3 regions of the Vibrio sp. 2132-1 genome follow, and region 1 is predicted to be linked to each of the others. Evidence: predicted binding sites of a transcription regulator. Region 1 holds the regulator's gene; each other region holds the start of a gene.
The links. The regulator MetJ, encoded in region 1, represses methionine synthesis genes. The targets are predictions, from matches to a motif close to TTAGACNTNTANANGTCTAA.

Region 1 (7,204 bases):
AAACAAATTTAGGTTGAAGCGTTTTAAGACGGTGCACTGAATTCCAAAGTGTTTCTTCCATCTTAGCGCTGCTTGGCGGAAAAAACTCAAACGATACATTGATGTTATCTGATAACTCAGCAATATTCTGGTTCAAGGCGTCGATATGGCCTGCGTGCGTATATCCCATCTTACTCTCCCTGCGGCACTCCGCCACGAAAACAAATCCTTAAAATCGACGTTTAGACGTCTATATGTCTACAGAATGTATTGAATACGATTTAATGTCAACCTTGTAATTATGAATTTTTCTCACGTTAATAATGAAGATAGTTCAAGTTTCTACTTGAGCATCATCTCACCATTTTGCACGGGTTATGACTTCAGTATGGCACTGATAGGGGAATAAAAAACCCTGGATTAATTCCAGGGTTTTAGGTCAATCGCAACTTTAAAATAAACCAGCCAATCGGTTGAGGTCGGATTGAATAGCGCCAGCTGTCACTTCTCTGCCTGCGCCTGGTCCTCGAATGACCAGAGGGTTATCTTTGTACCACTTGCTCTCTATGGCAAAAATGTTATCGCATGGCAATAAGTTGGCGAGCGCGTGCTCACGAGATAACGCTTCGACTCCCACCGTTGCTTTACCATTTTTTTCTAAACGCGCCACATAGCGAAGCACTTGATCGTTTCTCTGTGCTTTTGTCAGACGCTCTTGAAGTATTTCACTCAACAACGCTCCATTATCGAAGAAATCATCTAAGCTCAGTTCTCTTAATTCTTCTGGAACCAAAGACTCAACTTTAACGCTGTCTGGTTCTATATCTAGGCCCGACTCTCGAGCCAAGATGACTAACTTACGCATTACATCGGAGCCATCTAAATCAGAACGAGGGTCAGGTTCGGTTAACCCTTGCTGCCAAGCAAGATCGACTAAATCATTAAATGGCACAGAACCATCAAACTGTTGGAACAGCCATGATAGCGTCCCCGAGAAAATACCCGATAGAGCGACGATTTCATCCCCACTTTCACGAAGATCTCGCACGGTATGGTTTATCGGTAACCCAGCACCCACCGTTGCGTTGTATAGCCAATGACGACCAATTTTAGCGAATGCATCTTGAACCTGATGGTAGTACTGGCTATCTGCGGAACCGGCAACTTTGTTAGCGGAAATCAAATGAATGCCTTGCTGTGCGATTTCTACGTAGCGCTGAGCCAACTCTTTACTCGCGGTAACATCAAGCACGACGGCTTCATCGTAGCTTTTAAGCGCTCCCAAACGTGCCAGCCAATCCCCATTGTTTGCTATGCTTTCATCATCAAATCGTTCAGCAACACTCGCCGCCTCAATACCTTGCTCATCGAACCAATAGGTTTGGCTATCCACAACCGCGACAAGATCAAAGCTCATACCATGACGTTTTTCGAGCTCACTTTTTTGCGTCGCAAATAAATTTAACCAACTAGAACCAATATTACCCTTGCCACATAAAGCCACTGCCACGCGTTTTTGCGCTTGGAACAACTGGCTATGAATCGTTTGAACCAACGCCTCAGTATCAGTACGGCGCAAAACAGCGACTAGGCTCAGCCCTGAGTCTGTTTCAGAGATAAATTCTACCGGAGAGTGCTTTAGCTTCTGATAAAAGCCAAAGCAATGATTGGCGTTTTTCGTAACGCCTGCACCTACCGCAGCTAAGAGCGAGTAACCTTCTTTTAGCTTAATTTCAGCCTCTACCGCAAGCTCTTGCAAGTGTTTCAATGCACCACCGGCGATTTCTGCGGTGTAAGCCAAGCGTAGCGTGTGCTGATCGGATTGAGCTTCAAATGCCAGTGGCTCTAATTGCGCGCGCTGCAACGCTTGTAATACATCACTCTGTGTTTTTTCGAAGTCGTGCCCATGCATGAAAGACAACTGCACCAATAAAACATCATCCAGTGAAGTAATAATTTTAGCGCCACGACCAGATGCCAATACACGCTCAATACGAGTAGAACCCGACTCTGGCAGATAGCTACACTTGAGATTAAGGTCCATGGTACTTTGCGCCACAGGCTGAAGCGTACGACTGTGTAGCACTGGGGCAGCTAAGCGAGCAAGTTCACTGGCTTCATCCAATCGAAGTAACGGTAATAAACAAGCGTCAGACACCAAACGTGGATCGGCACTATAAACACCAGCAACATCACTCCAAATCGTGACAGTACTGACTTCAGCAAGCGCGCCTATGACCGTTGCAGAATAGTCAGAGCCGTTACGACCAAGTAGAATGGTTTCTCCTGCCTCGTTCTGAGCCATAAAGCCAGTAATTACCACACGTTTATGGTTATGCTGCGCGAGGATCTCTTTAATTAAAGGGTATGAACGAGCGCGATCAACCTCTGGTTGAGTTCCCGCTTCTGCACGTAAAAACGCTCGTGCATCTTGTGCAACCGCAGGGATAGAACGTTGAGATAATAACGCGGCCAATAGGCGAGCAGACCATACTTCTCCGTGTCCCAGTACCGCAGCTTTTTGCGCATTAGTGAGTGGTGCAGTCAGCTCCGAGAGAGTACTGAACTCATCATGTAATAAAGCTAACAGCTCTTCTTTTGCTTCACTCTCCAACAAGCTTTCTATTAGCTCAGTTTGGAACTGTCTTAAGCTTTGAAGCGCTTCATGCGCAATTCGGCCATCTTTATTTAACCCTTCCAAAAACTCAATCAAGCGATTAGTGGTTTTTCCTGCAGCAGAGACGACCACAAGATCATTTTCTGTCGAATACTCTTTGAGAATACCCACAACGCGTAAGTAGCATTCTGGGTTTGCTAAGCTACTGCCACCAAACTTATGCAGCTGACGTTGTACAGTCATTGTTATCGTCTCCTATTACTGGGTAGCTTTAGCGAACGCTTGTTCTAAATCTGTGATGAGGTCTTGTGCATCTTCCAAACCGACAGACAAACGCAATAGTTGATGAGAGACCCCAGCCTCCGCCAGTGCCTCCTCACCCATTGCACGGTGAGTCATGGATGCCGGGTGGCAAATCAAACTTTCTACACCACCTAATGATTCAGCTAATGAAAACAGTTGGAGCTCTTTCACAAACACCTTTAACTGCTCAAACGAACCAGCAAACTCAAAACTCAACATAGAGCCAAAGCCCGTTTGCTGCTTTTTAGCAATGTCGTGACCTGGATGTTCCGGCAGGCTTGGATGATAGATAGTTTTAACTAACGCTTGTTTCTGTAGGTAAGCCAGTACCTGCTGTGAGCTCTCTTCATGTACTTTCATACGAGCACCAAGCGTACGAATACCTCGCAGTGTCATGTAACTATCGAAAGGTGTGCCCGTTGCACCAATACAATTGCCCCACCATGCAAGCTCTTCTGCATGCGCTTCTGTGTTGGTGATGATTACCCCACCAATTACGTCCGAATGACCGTTGATGTACTTTGTTGTGGAGTGGATAACAAAATCCGCACCTAGCTCTAAAGGTTTTTGGTACACGGGTGTCAAAAAGGTATTGTCCACCGCAACTAACGCGCCGACTTGTTTCGCTTTTTCACAAGTAGCTGCAATATCCACTACGCGAACCAGAGGGTTTGACGGAGTTTCTAGCAAAATGAGTTTTGGTTTTTGTGCCAATGCAGCATCTAAAGCCTGTTCGTCTGATTGATCGACAAACTGAACCTTAAAATCGCCTTTATTAGCTCGGGTATTAAAAAGACGATAGGTACCACCATAACAATCGTGAGGAGCAATAATGAGATCATCTGGGCCGAGAAAAGCGGAAACCCATAAATTTAATGCCGACGTACCGCAGTTAGTAACAACCGCTCCTTTTCCAGACTCGAGTTCAGATAGCGCACTTTCCAACAGTCCGCGGTTTGGATTACCAGATCGTGTGTAATCATACTTGGGCACTTCACCAAAAGCAGGAAAACCATAGTTAGTGGAAAGATAAATAGGTGGAACGACAGCATGATATTGGCTGTCTGATTCAATACCAGTGCGTACTGCAATGGTCGCAGGTTTGCGAGTGCTCATGGGTGTATCCTTTCACGGGTAATGACTTCTAAATAGGAATGCGCTATATCTAATGAGTAACATAAAGTGATCAACACGCTTCCTTTGCTGTTATGTTCACTTTACTCGTCAAAAAATGAGACGTCAACACTTCTAGACGTCTATATGTCTTTGCTTATGGCGGTAAATGCAGCTAAAATCAGCACCTAAATTATTTTTAACCGATTACATAAATGAAGGTGTGCAATGGCTGACTGGAATGGCGAATACATTAGCCCATATGCAGAGCACGGCAAAAAAAGCGAACAAGTAAAAAAAATTACCGTCTCTATCCCGCTAAAAGTTTTAAAGGTGCTAACTGATGAGCGTACTCGCCGTCAGATCAATAACTTACGCCATGCAACCAATAGCGAATTGCTATGCGAGGCATTTTTGCACGCGTACACAGGTCAGCCACTTCCGACAGATGAAGACCTTCGTAAAGACCGTCCTGATGATATTCCAACAGAAGTAAAAGCGCTGATGACGGAAATGGGCATCGAATTTGAGTCATTCGACGAAGAATAAAAAAGCCTGATAAGAGGTTTCAGGTAATAACTCTTGCCTCGAGCCAAATGAATGACATAAAAAATGGGACGCAATAGCGTCCCATTTTTGTGTATCACATCTGAAAGATATATTACTCTGCCATGTAGCTTTCAGGCATCTCGATACGAGCTACACCTGAATTAACCGCCGCCTGAGCAACCGCTTTTGCAACACGTGGTAGCAAACGTGAATCCATTGGTTTTGGAATAATATAGTCCGCACCAAACTCTAGCTTATCAACACCTGCAGCCTTCAATACGGCTTCAGGTACAGGCTCTTTTGCTAGCTCACGAATCGCCTCAACGGCTGCAAGTTTCATTTCATCATTGATTTCACTTGCACGCACATCAAGAGCACCGCGGAAAATGAATGGGAAACACAATACGTTGTTAACTTGGTTAGGATAATCACTACGGCCAGTACCCATGATCAAGTCATCACGAACTGCGTGAGCAAGTTCCGGCTTGATTTCAGGATCCGGGTTAGAACATGCGAATACGATTGGCTTATCTGCCATCAACTTCAACGCTTCCGCTGGCAATAGGTTTGGACCAGATACACCTAGGAACAGATCTGCACCTTCAATCACGTCTTCTAGTGTGCGCTTATCTGTATTGTTCGCAAATAGCTGCTTATATTCATTAAGATCATCACGACGAGTGTGAATCACACCTTTGCGATCTAGCATGTAGATTTTTTCGCGCATTGCGCCGCATTTGATCAGAAGCTCCATACACGCTACAGCGGCAGCGCCAGCGCCAAGACAAACAATTGTTGAATCTTCAAGTTTCTTACCTTGAAGTTCGATTGCATTCAGCATACCCGCTGCCGTTACAATAGCAGTACCATGTTGATCATCGTGGAATACTGGTACATCACAACGTTCAATCAGACGCTTTTCAATCTCAAAACAGTCTGGTGCTTTAATATCTTCAAGGTTGATACCGCCAAAAGTGTCTGCAATGCTCGCAACAGTATCAACAAATTCATCGATCGTGCGGTGCTTAACTTCAATATCAATAGAGTCAAGACCTGCAAAACGCTTAAACAGTAACGCTTTACCTTCCATCACTGGCTTAGATGCAAGTGGACCTAGGTTACCTAGACCTAGAATAGCGGTACCGTTAGAAATAACAGCAACCATGTTCCCTTTTGCAGTGTACTTGTACACGTTATCCGGGTTTTGTGCGATTTCACGCACTGGCTCTGCAACACCAGGGCTATATGCAAGGGCAAGATCACCCGCCGTTTCCGCAGGCTTTGTCAGTTCGACAGCAATCTTTCCTGGAGTTGGATAAGCATGGTAATCCAATGCTTTTTGGCGATGTTCTTCTTCTGGAGTGGCTGCTTGGTGGTTGTCTTCAGACATGGACGTTTCTCTTTTTTATTTTTAGGTAAGGGGGCATAAATTCTATCGGATAGAAATCAAACTTCATAGGCAAGATTGCGAGCAATATCCTTAAAAAGCCGATAATAAAAGAGATTAGACCAGATAACGGGGTTAAGCACCCGATTTTCGAGTCAGGTGCTCTTTCTTCTTACTATTATTGGAGTATGCAAAATTAGAAAGTATCGTTACTCTTCGTCCACGTATTGCGCTTGGAGATAATTCTCAATACCAGACATTTCAATCAAGCCAAGTTGCGTCTCTAGCCAATCAACATGTTCTTCTTCATCTTCAAGAATATCTTGGAAGAGATCTCGAGACACATAATCTCGAATGTCTTCAGCGTAGGCAATCGCATCTTTTAAATCTGGAATAGCCGCCATTTCAAGCTTTAAGTCACACTCGAGCATTTCCTTGGTATCTTCACCAATCATCAACTTACCTAAATCTTGTAGGTTCGGTAGGCCTTCAAGGAACAAAATACGCTCAATTAGATGATCGGCATGCTTCATCTCATCGATAGATTCGTGATATTCCTTGTCTGCTAGGTGCTTTAAGCCCCAGTCTTTATACATTCTGGCGTGAAGAAAATACTGATTAATAGCGACGAGCTCGTTACCGAGCACTTTATTGAGATGTTGAATGATGATTGGATCGCCTTTCATGACAAAACCCTCCTCTTTGGCTTCATTTAAATGTAGAAGCAAATGAGAAGGTGTCAAAATGTAAGGCAAATAATTACTGCATACTTACAGCAATTAGCTGGCTTGTTTAAATTCCGTGTAACTAGTTTCCGCTAAAATTTCCTTGGCCTGTCTGATGCACTTACCACATTGGCTGCCCAATGCCGTGCACTTTTTGATTCCTTTAATATCTGTTACGCCTTCATCTATCGCCAACTTCCTAATTTTTTTGTCGGAGACACCATGGCAAAGACAAACGTACATACTCAAAAAACCTATAAAACTAATCTGTGACAAACAATATAAACAAGAATAGTTCTTGTTACCAGTCGCATTATGGTGTCCGCTCAGAATATTTGGTTATAACGATTTTACCGCTGCAGGAAAAGATCAAAGGGTTAAGAGGGGTGAGTAAAAGCGTTAAGAAACAAAGCCGGTAAAACTCTGTTTTTAAATCGAAAAAGTGACGTCTTTTATTTCAACACTTATAACTAAATGTAATCTAGAAATGAAAAAGGGAAGCCTAAGCTTCCCTTTTCGATGCGCTTTCTT
Region 2 (7,204 bases), on a different contig from region 1:
CGCACCGTACTGAGCTGCTACAAAATTTGGCCAACATTCATGACGCCATTTTAACTCAGCTCGAAGACAGCACGAAAACTGCTGCCGAGGTGTATGGCATATTAGATACCGTAACCAGCCTGGCCGAGGCTGCATCTATCCAAGCTAGTGCGAAGTTAACCGATCATTTAGTCGCATGTGGTGAACTCATGTCGACGCACATTCTAACTCAGTTAATGTGTGAGCGAGGCATTCAAGCAGTGCGCTTTGATATCCGCGATGTGTTGCGTACTGATGACAACTTTGGTCGCGCGGAGCCAAACATTGAAGCAATTTCGACGCTTGCGCAAGATAAACTCGTACCACTTTGCCAACAATCCGTTGTTGTTACTCAAGGCTTCATAGGATCTGACGAAGCCGGTAATACAACAACATTAGGTCGAGGGGGCAGCGATTACAGCGCCGCCTTAATTGCTGAGAGCGTTAAAGCGGCAGGGCTAGAAATCTGGACTGATGTTCCGGGAATCTACACAACAGACCCGCGAATTGCACCAAAAGCCTCACCAATTCCTGAGATCAGCTTTAGTGAAGCTTCAGAAATGGCTAACTTTGGCGCTAAAATCCTTCACCCTTCTACGCTAGTACCTGCATTGCGCCACGACATTCCGGTATTTGTAGGGTCATCGAAAGAGCCAGAAAAAGGGGGAACTTGGATTCGCCACCAAGTCGAAAGCTCACCGTTATTCCGTGCGCTAGCTTTGCGTTGTAACCAAACCATGGTAACGCTACGCAGCGCCAATATGTTCCACGCATACGGTTTTTTAGCAAAGGTCTTTGAGATCCTTGCAAAGCATAAGATCTCTGTCGATTTGATCACGACATCTGAAATCAGTGTATCGTTAACACTTGATCAAACTGATACCTCTGGCGGAGCACCACAGCTGCCGCAAGCTGCACGAGAAGAGTTAGAAGAGTTATGTAAGGTAGAAGTTGAACATGACCTATGCCTCGTTGCTCTCATTGGAAACAACATGAGTGAGAGTAAAGGCTACGCGAAACAGGTTTTTGGCACGCTAGAAGATTTTAACCTACGCATGATTTGTTATGGCGCTAGCCCTCACAACTTATGCTTCTTGCTCCATGAATCGGTATCGAAACAAGCCATACAAAAACTCCACACTGAGTTGTTTGAGAAGTAAGTTCAACTCAATAAAACAAAGGGCTGCGTATTTGCAGCCCTTTGTCGTTTCATTAGTTGTTACATTTGGACGAGGTAAACATCAATTTAACCGTTAATGTTTGGCCCTAACCATTTTTCAGCCTCGATCCTATCCCACCCCTTACGATCGGCGTAACTCTCTAGCTGATCTTCTTGGATCTGTGCGATCGCAAAGTAACGTGAGTCAGGATGAGAGAAATACCAACCAGAGACTGACGCGCCCGGATACATTGCATAGCTGGAGGTTAGAGTCATACCAATGTTCTCTTCCACATTAAGTAACTCCCAAAGCGGTCCTTTTTCAGTATGTTCAGGACACGCGGGATAACCCGGCGCAGGGCGAATACCTTGGTATTTTTCACGAATGAGATCATCGTTAGATAAATCTTCATCAGCTGCATAACCCCAAATTTCTTTACGGACACGCTCATGCAAATACTCAGCAAACGCTTCGGCTAGGCGATCCGCCACCGCTTGAATCATAATTGCGTTGTAATCATCTCCCTGTGCTTTGTATTCATCAGCAAGCTCTCGTTCACCAATACCACCAGTGACAGCAAATGCCCCTATCCAATCATGTTTACCCGACTCTTTAGGTGCGATGTAGTCGGATAAACAATAGTTGAATCCTTTTGGTTTCTCGGTCTGTTGTCGCAAGTTACGTAATACTTTCACAACGTCGGTACGAGTTTCATCAGCATAAACTTCAATGTCGTCCCCCACGCTCGCAGCAGGGAATAAGCCACACATTCCACGCGCTTTTAACAGGCCTTCTCGCTCAACTCGATCAAGTAACTCGTTGGCATCTTCGAATAAACGTTTTGCTTCTTCACCAACTTCTTCATGTTGGAAAATTGTTGGATACTTACCCACAAGTGACCAAGTCATAAAGAATGGTGTCCAATCGATGTATTGACGTAATATAGCCACATCAAAATCATCGAAGATATGAATGCCAGGCTTAACAGGCACTGGAGGGGTGTAAGCTTCCCAATCGATAGCAACTTTATTCGCTCGAGCCGCTTCTAATGTCACTGGTTTGGTTCTCGGTTTCTTTCGATTATGTTGATCACGTACTCGTTCGTAATCAGCTTCAAGTTTTTCAACAAACTCAGGGCGACGTTCATCTGACAGAAGAGAAGTACATACGCCCACTGCACGTGAGGCGTTGTTCACGTAAACCACTGGATGCTTGTAATTTTGCTCAATCTTAACTGCTGTATGGGCTTTTGACGTTGTTGCGCCACCGATGAGAAGAGGTAAGTTAAAGTCGAGACGCTCCATCTCTTTTGCAACATGCACCATTTCGTCTAATGAAGGCGTGATCAACCCTGATAAACCAATAATATCGACGTTTTCTTCTTGCGCTACTTTTAAGATCTTTTCGCAAGGAACCATGACACCAAGATCAATAATTTCATAATTATTGCACTGCAATACAACGCCAACGATATTTTTCCCGATATCATGTACATCACCTTTGACCGTCGCTAGCAAAATCTTACCGTTTGTTTGTCCCACCTGCTTTTCTGCATTGATGTAGGGCTCCAGATGCGCGACTGCTTGCTTCATCACTCGTGCAGATTTTACGACCTGAGGAAGGAACATTTTACCTTCACCAAACAAGTCTCCGACGACGTTCATCCCATCCATTAGTGGGCCTTCAATCACCTCTAATGGCTTTGAAGCGTTGACACGAGCCTCTTCGGTATCATCAACGATGAACTCAGTTATTCCTTTCACTAACGCGTGCTCTAAACGCTTTTCAACAGGCCAAGTTCTCCACTCAAGTGCAGAGGCATCCTCCTCTTTACCTACCCCTTTGCCTGCATATTCCGCCGCGATATCTAACAATCTCTCAGTGGCGTCATCACGACGGTTAAGAACGACATCTTCCACAGCCTCACGCAATTTTTCAGGCACGTTATCGTAGATTTCTAACTGACCCGCATTCACAATCCCCATATCCATACCATTTTTAAAACAGTGGTAGAGGAACACCGCGTGAATCGCTTCACGTACATAGTTATTGCCACGGAAAGAGAATGAGACGTTAGAAACACCACCAGATATCATCGCATGTGGTAAATCACGTTTGATATCGCCAACGGCTTCAATGAAATCCACCGCGTAGTTATTATGCTCCTCGATCCCCGTAGCAATGGCAAAAATGTTGGGGTCAAAAATGATGTCTTCTGGTGGAAAGCCCACTTCATCAACAAGAATTCGGTAAGCGTTGGTACAAATTTCTACTTTGCGCTCACGTGTATCTGCTTGCCCAATCTCATCAAACGCCATCACAATCACAGCCGCACCGTAACGGCGGATCAACTTAGCTTGTTCAACGAATTTCTCTTTGCCTTCTTTGAGAGAGATCGAGTTAACAATGCCTTTGCCTTGGATGCACTTAAGACCGGCTTCAATAACCTCCCACTTGGAAGAGTCAACCATGATTGGTACTTTTGAGATTTCAGGTTCTGACGCACAAAGGTTTAAAAAGCGAACCATACAAGCTTGTGCATCCAACATGCCTTCATCCATGTTGATATCGATAATTTGAGCGCCATTTTCAACTTGTTGACGAGCCACATCGAGCGCTTCATCGTACAGCTCTTCTTTAATTAAGCGCTTAAAACGCGCAGAACCGGTTACATTCGTACGCTCACCGACATTGATAAATAAAGAGTCTTTATCAATAGCGAGTGGCTCCAGGCCAGACAAGCGACAAGCAACGGGAAGTTCAGGTAATTGACGAGGGGCGATATTTTCAACCGCGAGTGCCATTTGGCGAATGTGCTCAGGAGTTGTACCACAACACCCACCAATCAAGTTTAAAAAGCCACTTTGAGCCCACTCTTTAACATGCTTAGCCATATCTTCTGGCGACAAATCGTATTCGCCGAATGCATTCGGAAGCCCAGCATTTGGGTGAGCGGAAACAAAAGATTCTGATATACGAGAGAGCTCTTCAACATAAGGACGCAGCTCATCTGGACCAAGTGCACAGTTCAAACCAAACGAAATCGGTTTAACATGACGTAATGAGTTGTAAAACGCTTCTGTGGTTTGACCGGATAATGTCCGACCGGAAGCATCAGTAATAGTCCCCGAGATCATCACAGGTAACTCAATCCCCATCTCTTCAAACACACTTTCAACAGCAAATGAACAAGCCTTAGCGTTAAGCGTATCGAAGATGGTCTCGATAAGAATAAGGTCTGAACCACCTTTAATTAGAGCACGAGTCGATTCAGAGTAAGCCTCAACTAACTCGTCGAAAGAAACATTTCGATATCCAGGGTCGTTTACATCAGGAGAGATAGAACAAGTGCGGTTCGTCGGCCCTAAAACCCCTGCGACATAACGCGGTTTATCGGGTGTTTTTTCGGTCCATTCGTCTGCAACTTCACGTGCAAGCTTGGCAGCTGCAAAGTTAATTTCTTCACTTAGGCTTTCCATCTCGTAGTCAGCCATCGCAATGGTTGTTGCGTTAAACGTGTTGGTTTCGAGAATATCTGCACCCGCTTCTAAATATGCAGCGTGAATTTCCTTGATAAGTTGAGGCTGACTTAGAACCAACAGGTCGTTGTTACCTTTTAGATCACAATGCCAATCCGCAAAGCGCGTTCCTCGATAGTCTTGCTCTTCAAGTTTGTATCCCTGAATCATGGTTCCCATACCACCATCAATCAAAAGAATACGTTGCTTCAATTGAGCTTCAATCTGTTGTCTTACGTTACTTCCCACAGTACAGCCTCATTCCTTTAGTTATCTTTCCATCCTATCACACAAATTTCAGGAGTCTAGACGTCTAAACGTGGAATTAATGATTATTTTATCTCCTTCTTAACTTACAAAATAATCACGAAAAAATGTTTGCTATTTAAGCAGCATCAGCCGAGAATTCCATTCATAAAATGTTACAAATAGAGAGCTCTATGTCGGTCTATCATACTTTATGTTTTCTATCCGCAGCTGCGATGCTAATTGCTTTTGTAAACAGCAAGATAGGAAAGATGCAAACCACCATTGCGATTACCGCAGGTTCAATGGTGCTTTCACTTCTAATCTTAATTGCGGGTCAAAACAACTGGTTCCATCTCACCGAAATTGCAACGGAGACGGTCACAAGGATTAACTTCGAAGATTTCTTGCTCAAAGGCATTCTTGGCTTCTTACTATTTGCTGGTGGACTAGGCATCAAACTCCCGAACCTTAAAGATCAAAAGTGGGAGATCACTGTTTTAGCCCTTGGAGCCACACTGTTTTCTACGTTCTTTATTGGATTTGCGCTGTATGGGTTTTGTCAGTTAATTGGCATCCAATTTGATTTGGTCTACTGCTTACTATTTGGTGCTCTAATATCGCCAACTGACCCAATCGCTGTATTGGCTATTGTGAAAAAACTAGATGCTCCTAAACGTATCTCCACTCAGATTGAAGGAGAATCGCTCTTCAATGATGGCTTCGGTTTGGTTATCTTCGTCACTCTATTTACGATTGCATTTGGCACTGAGGCACCAACTGTAGGTAGTGTCACCTTACTCTTCATCCAAGAAGCTATCGGTGGTATCACATATGGTTTCGTCCTCGGTTTGCTATTCCACTACTTGATCAGTGCCACCGATGATCACTCAATGGAATTGTTACTTACCATTGGTGTCCCAACAGCAGGTTACGCATTTGCTGAATACATCCATGTATCAGGCCCACTAGCAATGGTTGTATCCGGTATTATGATTGGCAACTGGACACGCTTTATTGGCTTTTCAAAAGAGAGTGAAGATCACCTTGACCATTTTTGGGAGCTTGTTGATGAGTTCTTGAATGGCGTGTTATTCCTACTGATCGGCATGTCGATGCTGCTGTTTGAATTCCACAAAGAAGACTGGATCATGATGGCTATTTCAGTCCCTCTTGTACTAGCAGCTCGCTATTTAAGCGTATTTCTCTCGTACATTGGCTTTAAGCGTTACAGAAAATATAACCCGTGGTCAGTACGTATTTTGACGTGGGGCGGCTTACGCGGGGGCCTTGCATTGGCAATGGCACTTTCCATTCCATCTGGTATTTGGGTGATTCAAGATAAGTTAATCGATGTAAAAGAGATTATTCTTGTAATGACCTACTCCGTCGTTGTTTTCTCTATCCTCATTCAAGGCTCAACAATCACTCCAATGATTGAAAAAGCAAAAGCAGAAGAGAAGAAGATGGAAGAGAACAACCAAGCAATAACCACTCCGGAACATACGGAGACAGTGGACTCTTAAAGACACGTAACTTAATAAATAAAAAGCAGCTACCTAGCTGCTTTTTTCATAACTAATTTTCAGACTCCCCTTCAAGGACGAAGGCTCCTTATTCTTTGATATACCATCAAATATACGAAGAATCGCTACGCTACATTTTCATAGATACTAACTATTGCTGATAGATAGTATTCATAGACGAGCCTTTTAATTTACCCATTTTCATCTGTATCACTTCTCTTACCTTGGCAATATAGGCTCCTCGTAAACATCAAAGCTAAACTTCCACAATACTTAGCAATGAGCGAGTTTGTATTTTTATGAGAAAGAGGCATTTAGGGTAATTGCGTTCAGAACCCAAACAGGTTAGCAACCTCACCAAGATAAAACTGAGCTAGCATTCAGGTAGATCAAAGCCTTAACAGAAATGTAGCCCCCCTCCTTCTTGATCTCAGTGAGACTAAACTTGTATTCAAAGTCGTCCTGTTTTCAAATTAGAAACAAGCGACACTTCAAACAATTAAACTCTGTCACATAACTAGATTTTCTAATATCGAATAAAAGGAGCTTTGGTGAATGAAGAGGCTCAAAACTAGCGCTCGAGACTGCAGGAACCACACAAAACTGCGTTCCACTTCACTCAAACAGGGCTTAGAAAGCATCGCCAGAGGGAAGCCTGCCTCTCGATGCAAGGTTTCAATATGAAAGTGGATTTAAGGTAAGTCGGTTAACCAAAACGAAAAAAGCCCCAGTCTTT
Region 3 (7,204 bases), on a different contig from region 1:
ATTTCGATATTTTTAGGGTTGCCTACGATGTCACGTACTGTAGCGAGTAGACCAACGCCATCACGTAGCGTAATCAAACCTTGTTGCTCAAGAAGCAGTAGTGAGCGACCTAGGTTCGTTGGGTCGTTTGGTACTGCGATGCGTGCGCCATCTTGAATTTCATCAATTGATTTTACTTGCTTTGAGTAACCAGCAATAGGGTAAACGAATGAGTTACCCGCGATAGCCAGTTTGTAGCCGCGGTCTTTCACTTGTTGGTCTAGGTATGGTTTGTGCTGGAACGCATTCGCGTCTACTGAACCATCATCCAGAGCGGCGTTTGGTGTTACGTAATCGGTAAATGTTACTAGCTCAACGTCTAGGTTGTATTTCTCTTTTGCTACTTTAGCGGCAACTTCGGCTACTTGTGCTTCAGCACCAGCAATAACGCCAACTTTTACTTTGTTTACGTCTACTTCTTTGTCGCCGCAACCCGCTAGAGCAAGAGCAGAGGCGGCCGTTGCTACAGTCAAAAGACCTTTAAGGCTAAATTTCATCTTTATCTCCTTATAATTTGTATTTTTGATGCTTATCTGTGGTCTACACGGCGCACCACTGCGTCGCCGATAGACTGAATAATCTGTACTAGAACAATCAACATCACGACAGTCACGGCCATGATAGTTACATCGTAGCGGTGGAAACCGTAACGGATGGCTACGTCGCCTAGGCCGCCGCCGCCTACCGTACCCGCCATAGCTGAGTAGCTAACGAGAGTGACCAAGGTAATCGTTACTGAGTTAACAATAGTCGGCATTGCTTCAGGCAGTAGAACTTTTGTGATGATCTGTGTTGGTGTCGCCCCCATTGACTGCGCAGCTTCCACCAAGCCTGTCGGTACTTCTAATAAAGCACCTTCAATAAGACGAGCGACAAAAGGAATGGCGCCAATAGTCAGTGGGACGATTGCTGCGGTTGTACCGATAAAGGTTCCAACCAGCATTTTTGTCACTGGAATAATCGCAACCATCAGTACGAGGAATGGCACTGAGCGACCAATGTTAACGATAGCGCCTAAGCCGCTATTTAGTTTGGTGTTTTCAAGTAGGCCGCCTTTTTTAGTAATATGGAGGATTACGCCTAATGGAATACCCACAGCAAAGCCGACTAATCCGGCAACCGCAACCATGTAAAGCGTTTCCCACGTTGCACCTAAAAGTAGTTTGCTGTTTAAACTCAGCCATTCAGAAATCGTATTAAAGGACATAACCAAGTACCTCTACTTTTACGTTGTGCTTACGCAGGTATTCAAGAGCTGCGTTGTCATCTTCTTCGTTACCAAATAGCTCTGCGACCATCATGCCGAATTTCACGCCACCAGCGTAATCAAGGTCGGAACTCAAAATACTCACATCAATATTGTATTTACGAGAAATTTGCGACATTAACGGTGCATCGACGGTTGCGCCAGTAAACTCTAAGCGAACCAACGGATAGCTGCCATCAACACGCTCTGCTTGCAGACGTGCTTGGTAATCTTCAGGAATGGAAAGATCCAGCGTTGAGCGAATGAATTGGTGTGCCAGCTCTGTCTTAGGGTGCGCAAAAATATCGCCAACGGTGCCTTTTTCCACCAGCTCACCACCACCGATGATTGCTACTTCGTGACAGATGCTTTTTACGACTTCCATTTCGTGAGTGATAAGTAAAATCGTGATGTTGAGTTTGCGGTTGATCTCTTTCAATAACTCAAGGATAGATTGAGTTGTTGCTGGATCTAGTGCGCTAGTGGCCTCATCACAAAGCAGCACGCTAGGATCGGATGCCAATGCACGAGCAATTGCCACACGCTGTTTTTGTCCGCCACTTAAGTTAGATGGGTAGCTCTCGTGTTTGTCGGCTAAGCCTACAAGCTTTAGCAACTCAGTTACTTTTGTTGTGATTTGCGATTTGTCTTTACCTGCCAGTTCTAGGGGTAATGCCACATTATCAAACACAGTACGAGACGAAAGCAGGTTAAAGTGCTGGAAGATCATGCCAATGTTACGGCGTGTTTCGACTAGTTGTTTTTTACTGAGTTTGGTTAGATCTACACCATCAACGATGATGGAACCAGAGGTCGGCGCTTCTAGCATGTTGACACAGCGGATCAGCGTACTTTTACCAGCACCTGATGAACCGATAACACCAAAGATGGTGCCTTTGTCGATGTGTAAGTTAATGTCTTTCAGGGCAAGGATTTCCTTACTGCCTTGGTAGAACACTTTATTGACGTTTTTTATTTCTATCATGTTTCAACCTGCCCAAAGATACGGGGAACTTCGCTGTCAAAAACGGCCTTTGACAGAACTTAATGTTGAGCTTTATCTCAATTTTCAGTTGATGCTATGGGTTAAGCAGAATGAAGTCAATAGATATTTTTACGTCTAGACGTCTAAATGTATGGATGTTCTGTTTTGAAACGAAGGTGTATAGATAACAAGCAGGAGGTAGACGGCGGGGCACCCTCAGATTTACCGATTCTTGCCCAACAAATCAACCGTTTTGTCGAGGCCTAGAATGAATTAGATAGTGTTGAAGTTTATAAGGTATGTAATAATCTGATTAAACCGAGTTAATAGAGAAATACGTTTTGGCAAAACCTGCTGTTTTTATCGATCGTGATGGCGTGATAAACGTTGACCACGGCTACGTTCATGACGAACATGATTTTGAGTACATTGATGGTGTATTTGAAGCGACGAAAGCGCTAAAAGATAAAGGCTACCTTCTAGTGTTAGTGACGAATCAATCGGGCATCGCACGCGGTAAATTCAGTGAAGACCGTTTCTTGTCTCTGACTCAATGGATGGATTGGAACTTTGCTGATAATGGTGTTGAGTTCGATGGTATCTATTACTGTCCACATCATCCAGAACATGGCATTGGCGAGTACAAGCAAGATTGTGAGTGCCGTAAGCCAAAACCAGGCATGTTCATTTCTGCGCGTGACTTCTTGAAGATCGACATGGAGAAATCTGTGATGATCGGCGATAAAGCTGAAGACATGATGGCAGCAGAAGCGGCAGGCGTTGGCACTAAGATTTTGGTTCGCACTGGTAAGCCAGTAACGGAACAGGGCGAAGCCATTGCAACGGTAGTATTAGATAGCATTGCAGATGTGCCTGCGTACTTAAACAAGTAATCTTCATTACTGACTGAGATAAGGGAAGCCACTGCTTCCCTTTTGTTTGATTCCTTCTTTTAATCTGAACACTTATGAGCAAAAAACTCACCATTCTTGATATCGCAAAATTGGCAGGCGTGGGCAAATCAACAGTAAGCCGTGTGCTTACTAACGATCCCAAGGTAAAACCGCAAACGCGTGAGAAGGTAGAGCAAATCATTCGTGAATCAGGCTACGTCCCATCAAAGTCGGCGCAGTCGATGCGTGGTGGCAGCCAAAAAGTCATTGGGGTTATCATCTCCCGTTTAGACTCACCATCAGAAAATCGCGCCGTTGGTACCATGCTCAATGCTTTGTATTCCGCTGGTTATGATGCGGTGATCATGGAAAGCCAATTCGATCGCGATAAAACCAATGAGCATTTGGATGTGCTTAAACGTCGCAACGTCGATGGGGTGATCGTGTTTGGCTTTACTGGATGTGATGAGCGAGCATTGGCGGAGTGGGGGAATCGTATCGTCGTGATCGCGATGGACACGCAAATGGTTTCCTCGATCAACTACGATAACCAAGGTGTGATAGACATGGCTTTGTCTCACCTTGAGCAGCAATCTTTATCTCGCATTGCTTATATTGGTGTTGATCCTGAAGACAAAACCACTGGCTTAGCTCGTCTAAATGCTTATAAAGCTTGGTGTCAACGCAAGCAAATTGCACCTTGTTTCCAAACGGGTAAGTTGAGCCATGAAAGTGCTTATCAGTTGGTAGACAAAGTCCTTCAATCTGATACTCAGGCCATCGTGTGCGCCAGTGACACTATCGCGTTGGGCGTGATTAAGCGTCTTCAAGAGTTAGGACGTGAAGACGTGGTTGTGACAGGTGTTGGTGGTAATGAATTGCTCTCTTTCCTTTTCCCTAAAGTATTTAGTGTCGACCCAGGTTATACCCTTGCAGGTGAGAAGTCCGCTAACATGCTGATCAATCAATTAAATGGCGATGAGGAAGTGGTTCACTTTACTCAACAGCCTATCGTTTGTTAATCCACACTAAAACGATCTGCTCTAAAATTATACTGTGATCATTCTCAATTAATGGGACTGTTCCCATTTTGTTTTTTGTCTTCGAATGGCAATATTAAAATTAAGAAATGGGAATGTTCCCATTTATAAAAACAAAATGATGAATCGAATGTATCCAATACAGGGTGGACAAAGTTATGAGTAAGATTGCGCGTAAAGACGTGGAGCGTCTTATTGAGCTGGTCGGGGGGCCGGACAATATTGCCAGTGTAAGTCACTGTTTAACTCGCTTGCGTTTTGTTCTAAATGATACGGACAAAGCAGATACGAAACAGTTAGAAGCATTACCGATGGTGAAGGGCTGTTTTACCAACGCAGGCCAGTTCCAAGTGGTTATCGGTACTGAAGTGGATGAAGTTTACAAGGTACTGATCGGACTGACGGGTAAAAGTGAAGCCAGCAAAGACGAAGCGAAGAACGCTGCTCGTCAAAACATGAATATCGTTGAGCGTGGTATTTCCCACCTTGCAGAAATTTTTGTACCACTGCTACCTGCGATCATTACCGGTGGTCTGATTCTTGGCTTCCGTAACGTGATTGGCGACATCAAGATGTTTGATGGTCAAACGCTAACGGAAATCAGCCAGTTTTGGGCAACGGTACACTCTTTCCTATGGCTAATTGGTGAAGCAATCTTCTTCTTCCTACCAGTTGGCGTGTGTTGGTCGACAGTGAAAAAACTCGGCGGTACTCCGATTTTGGGTATCACATTGGGTGTCACGCTGGTTTCGCCACAGTTAATGAACGCCTACCTAATTGGTAAGCAAGTGCCTGAAGTATGGGACTTTGGCTTATTTGCCATCGAGAAAGTGGGCTACCAAGCGCAAGTGATTCCGGCAATGCTCGCTGGTATGGCACTGGCGTTTATTGAAACCAACTTAAAACGCATCATTCCGTCTTACCTTTACCTAGTGGTTGTGCCGTTTGTCTCTATCATTGTGTCTGTGATTCTTGCGCACTCTATCATTGGCCCATTCGGTCGTATGTTGGGTGATGGTGTTGCTTTCGCAGCAAAAGCAGCCATGACAGGTGACTTCGCAATGATTGGCTCAACCATCTTCGGCTTCCTATACGCGCCATTGGTCATTACTGGTATTCACCACACCACTAACGCGGTTGACCTTCAATTAATGCAAGAGCTAGGCGGCACGCCAATTTGGCCTCTGATTGCACTTTCAAACATTGCTCAAGCGTCTGCGGTCGTCGGCATCATTATCATCAGTAAAAAACACGGCGAGCGTGATATCTCAGTGCCTGCGGCTATCTCTGCTTACCTTGGCGTGACTGAACCGGCGATGTACGGCATCAACTTGAAATACAAGTTCCCAATGCTGAGCGCGATGATCGGTAGTGCGTGTGCTGCTGCTATTTGTGGTAGTGCGGGCGTAATGGCGAACGGTATCGGTGTGGGCGGTTTGCCGGGCATCTTGTCTATCCAACCGCAGTTCTGGGGCATTTTTGCTTTGGCTATGTTAGTCGCAATGCTGGTACCTGCTGCATTAACGTTAATTCTTTATAAGCGTGCACAAGCCCAAGGTGAGCTTGAGCCTGCAAACGCGTAATTCTATTTGAGGCAGTGACTTGGCTGCCTCCTCCTATTTTTCTTTTCAAATTTTAAGTTTCCGATTACTGGTAAGTGAGTGTTAGAAATGGCTATGACCAAGCATGATGAGAGCTGGTGGAAAACCGCAACCATCTATCAAATTTACCCAAAAAGCTTTTGTGACAGTGGCAGTAAAGGCACGGGCGACATCAAAGGGATCATTTCTAAGCTGGATTATCTTAAGCATCTTGGTGTGGATGCGATTTGGCTGACGCCGGTTTACCAATCGCCAATGATCGACAACGGTTATGACATCTCCGATTACTACTCGATCAATCCACAGTTCGGCACTATGGAAGATTTCGATACTTTGCTAGCAGAAGCGCATCAGTTGGGCATTCGTATCATCATGGACATTGTAGTGAACCACACGTCGACAGAACACAAGTGGTTCCAATCCGCACTGGGTGATAAAAACAGCCCATACCGTGATTACTACATCTGGAAAGATCCGGTAGATGGTGCTGAACCAAACAACTGGCAATCAAAGTTTGGTGGCAACGCTTGGGCGCTGGATGAAAAAACAGGCCAGTACTATTTGCACCTTTTTGCTAAAGAGCAAGCGGACTTAAACTGGGAAAACCCAGTAGTGCGTGAAGAAGTGAAAGAAGTCATCAGCTTCTGGGCAGACAAAGGTGTCGATGGTTTCCGTCTCGACGTTATCAACCTGATTTCCAAGCAGCAAGATTTTCCAAGTGATGATATTGGTGATGGTCGCCGCTTCTACACCGACGGCCCACGCGTGCACGAATACCTTCAAGAGATTAGCGAATCTGTGTTTCAAAAATACGGCAGCGTGACGGTGGGTGAAATGTCTTCCACCACACTAGAGCACTGCCAGCAATATTCTTCGCTAGACGGCAAAGAGCTATCCATGGTGTTCAACTTCCATCATCTGAAAGTCGATTATCCAAATGGTGAAAAATGGACCAAAGCGCCGTTTGATTTCATTCAGTTAAAACAGGTCTTCAATCATTGGCAAACGGGCTTAAATGGCAAAGGGTGGGGGGCGCTGTTCTGGTGTAACCACGACCAGCCACGCGTTGTGAGCCGATTAGGTAACGACGAGCAATACCGTGTTGAATCTGCCAAGATGCTTGCGGCATCAGTGCACATGATGCAAGGCACACCTTATGTTTACCAAGGGGAAGAGATCGGCATGACCAACCCGGGTTATACCGAAATCAGCCAATATCGTGATGTTGAAAGTACTAACATGTACGACATCATGGTCAACCGTGATGGTGTATCTCATGACTATATGATGGCGATCTTGGCACAGAAGTCGCGTGATAACTCACGTACACCAATGCAATGGAACAGTGCAAAACACGCGGGCTTTACTGAGGGCACACCGTGGCTTGAAGTGGCGCAGAA

Region 2: a site for MetJ is predicted at 4,994-5,013, ahead of metH (methionine synthase). Genes of this name have one in related genera too.
Region 3: a site for MetJ is predicted at 2,398-2,417, ahead of metN (methionine ABC transporter ATP-binding protein MetN). Genes of this name have one in related genera too.

The regions. Positions count from the first base shown of each region.
Region 1 covers NZ_JAWPON010000023.1:140-7,343, reverse strand. The annotation lists gene metF (methylenetetrahydrofolate reductase) at 1-169, opposite strand, end outside; gene R8N47_RS20765 (bifunctional aspartate kinase/homoserine dehydrogenase II) at 431-2,839, opposite strand; gene R8N47_RS20760 (O-succinylhomoserine (thiol)-lyase) at 2,855-4,015, opposite strand; gene metJ (met regulon transcriptional regulator MetJ) at 4,241-4,561, shown strand; gene R8N47_RS20750 (malic enzyme-like NAD(P)-binding protein) at 4,674-5,951, opposite strand; gene bfr (bacterioferritin) at 6,158-6,634, opposite strand; gene R8N47_RS20740 ((2Fe-2S)-binding protein) at 6,728-6,916, opposite strand.
Region 2 covers NZ_JAWPON010000020.1:93-7,296, reverse strand. The annotation lists gene lysC (lysine-sensitive aspartokinase 3) at 1-1,178, shown strand, start outside; gene metH (methionine synthase) at 1,265-4,945, opposite strand; gene R8N47_RS19525 (cation:proton antiporter) at 5,137-6,468, shown strand.
Region 3 covers NZ_JAWPON010000012.1:26,207-33,410, reverse strand. The annotation lists gene R8N47_RS14675 (MetQ/NlpA family lipoprotein) at 1-536, opposite strand, end outside; gene R8N47_RS14670 (methionine ABC transporter permease) at 569-1,246, opposite strand; gene metN (methionine ABC transporter ATP-binding protein MetN) at 1,236-2,270, opposite strand; gene gmhB (D-glycero-beta-D-manno-heptose 1,7-bisphosphate 7-phosphatase) at 2,612-3,163, shown strand; gene treR (trehalose operon repressor TreR) at 3,238-4,185, shown strand; gene treB (PTS trehalose transporter subunit IIBC) at 4,362-5,786, shown strand; gene treC (alpha,alpha-phosphotrehalase) at 5,874-7,204, shown strand, end outside.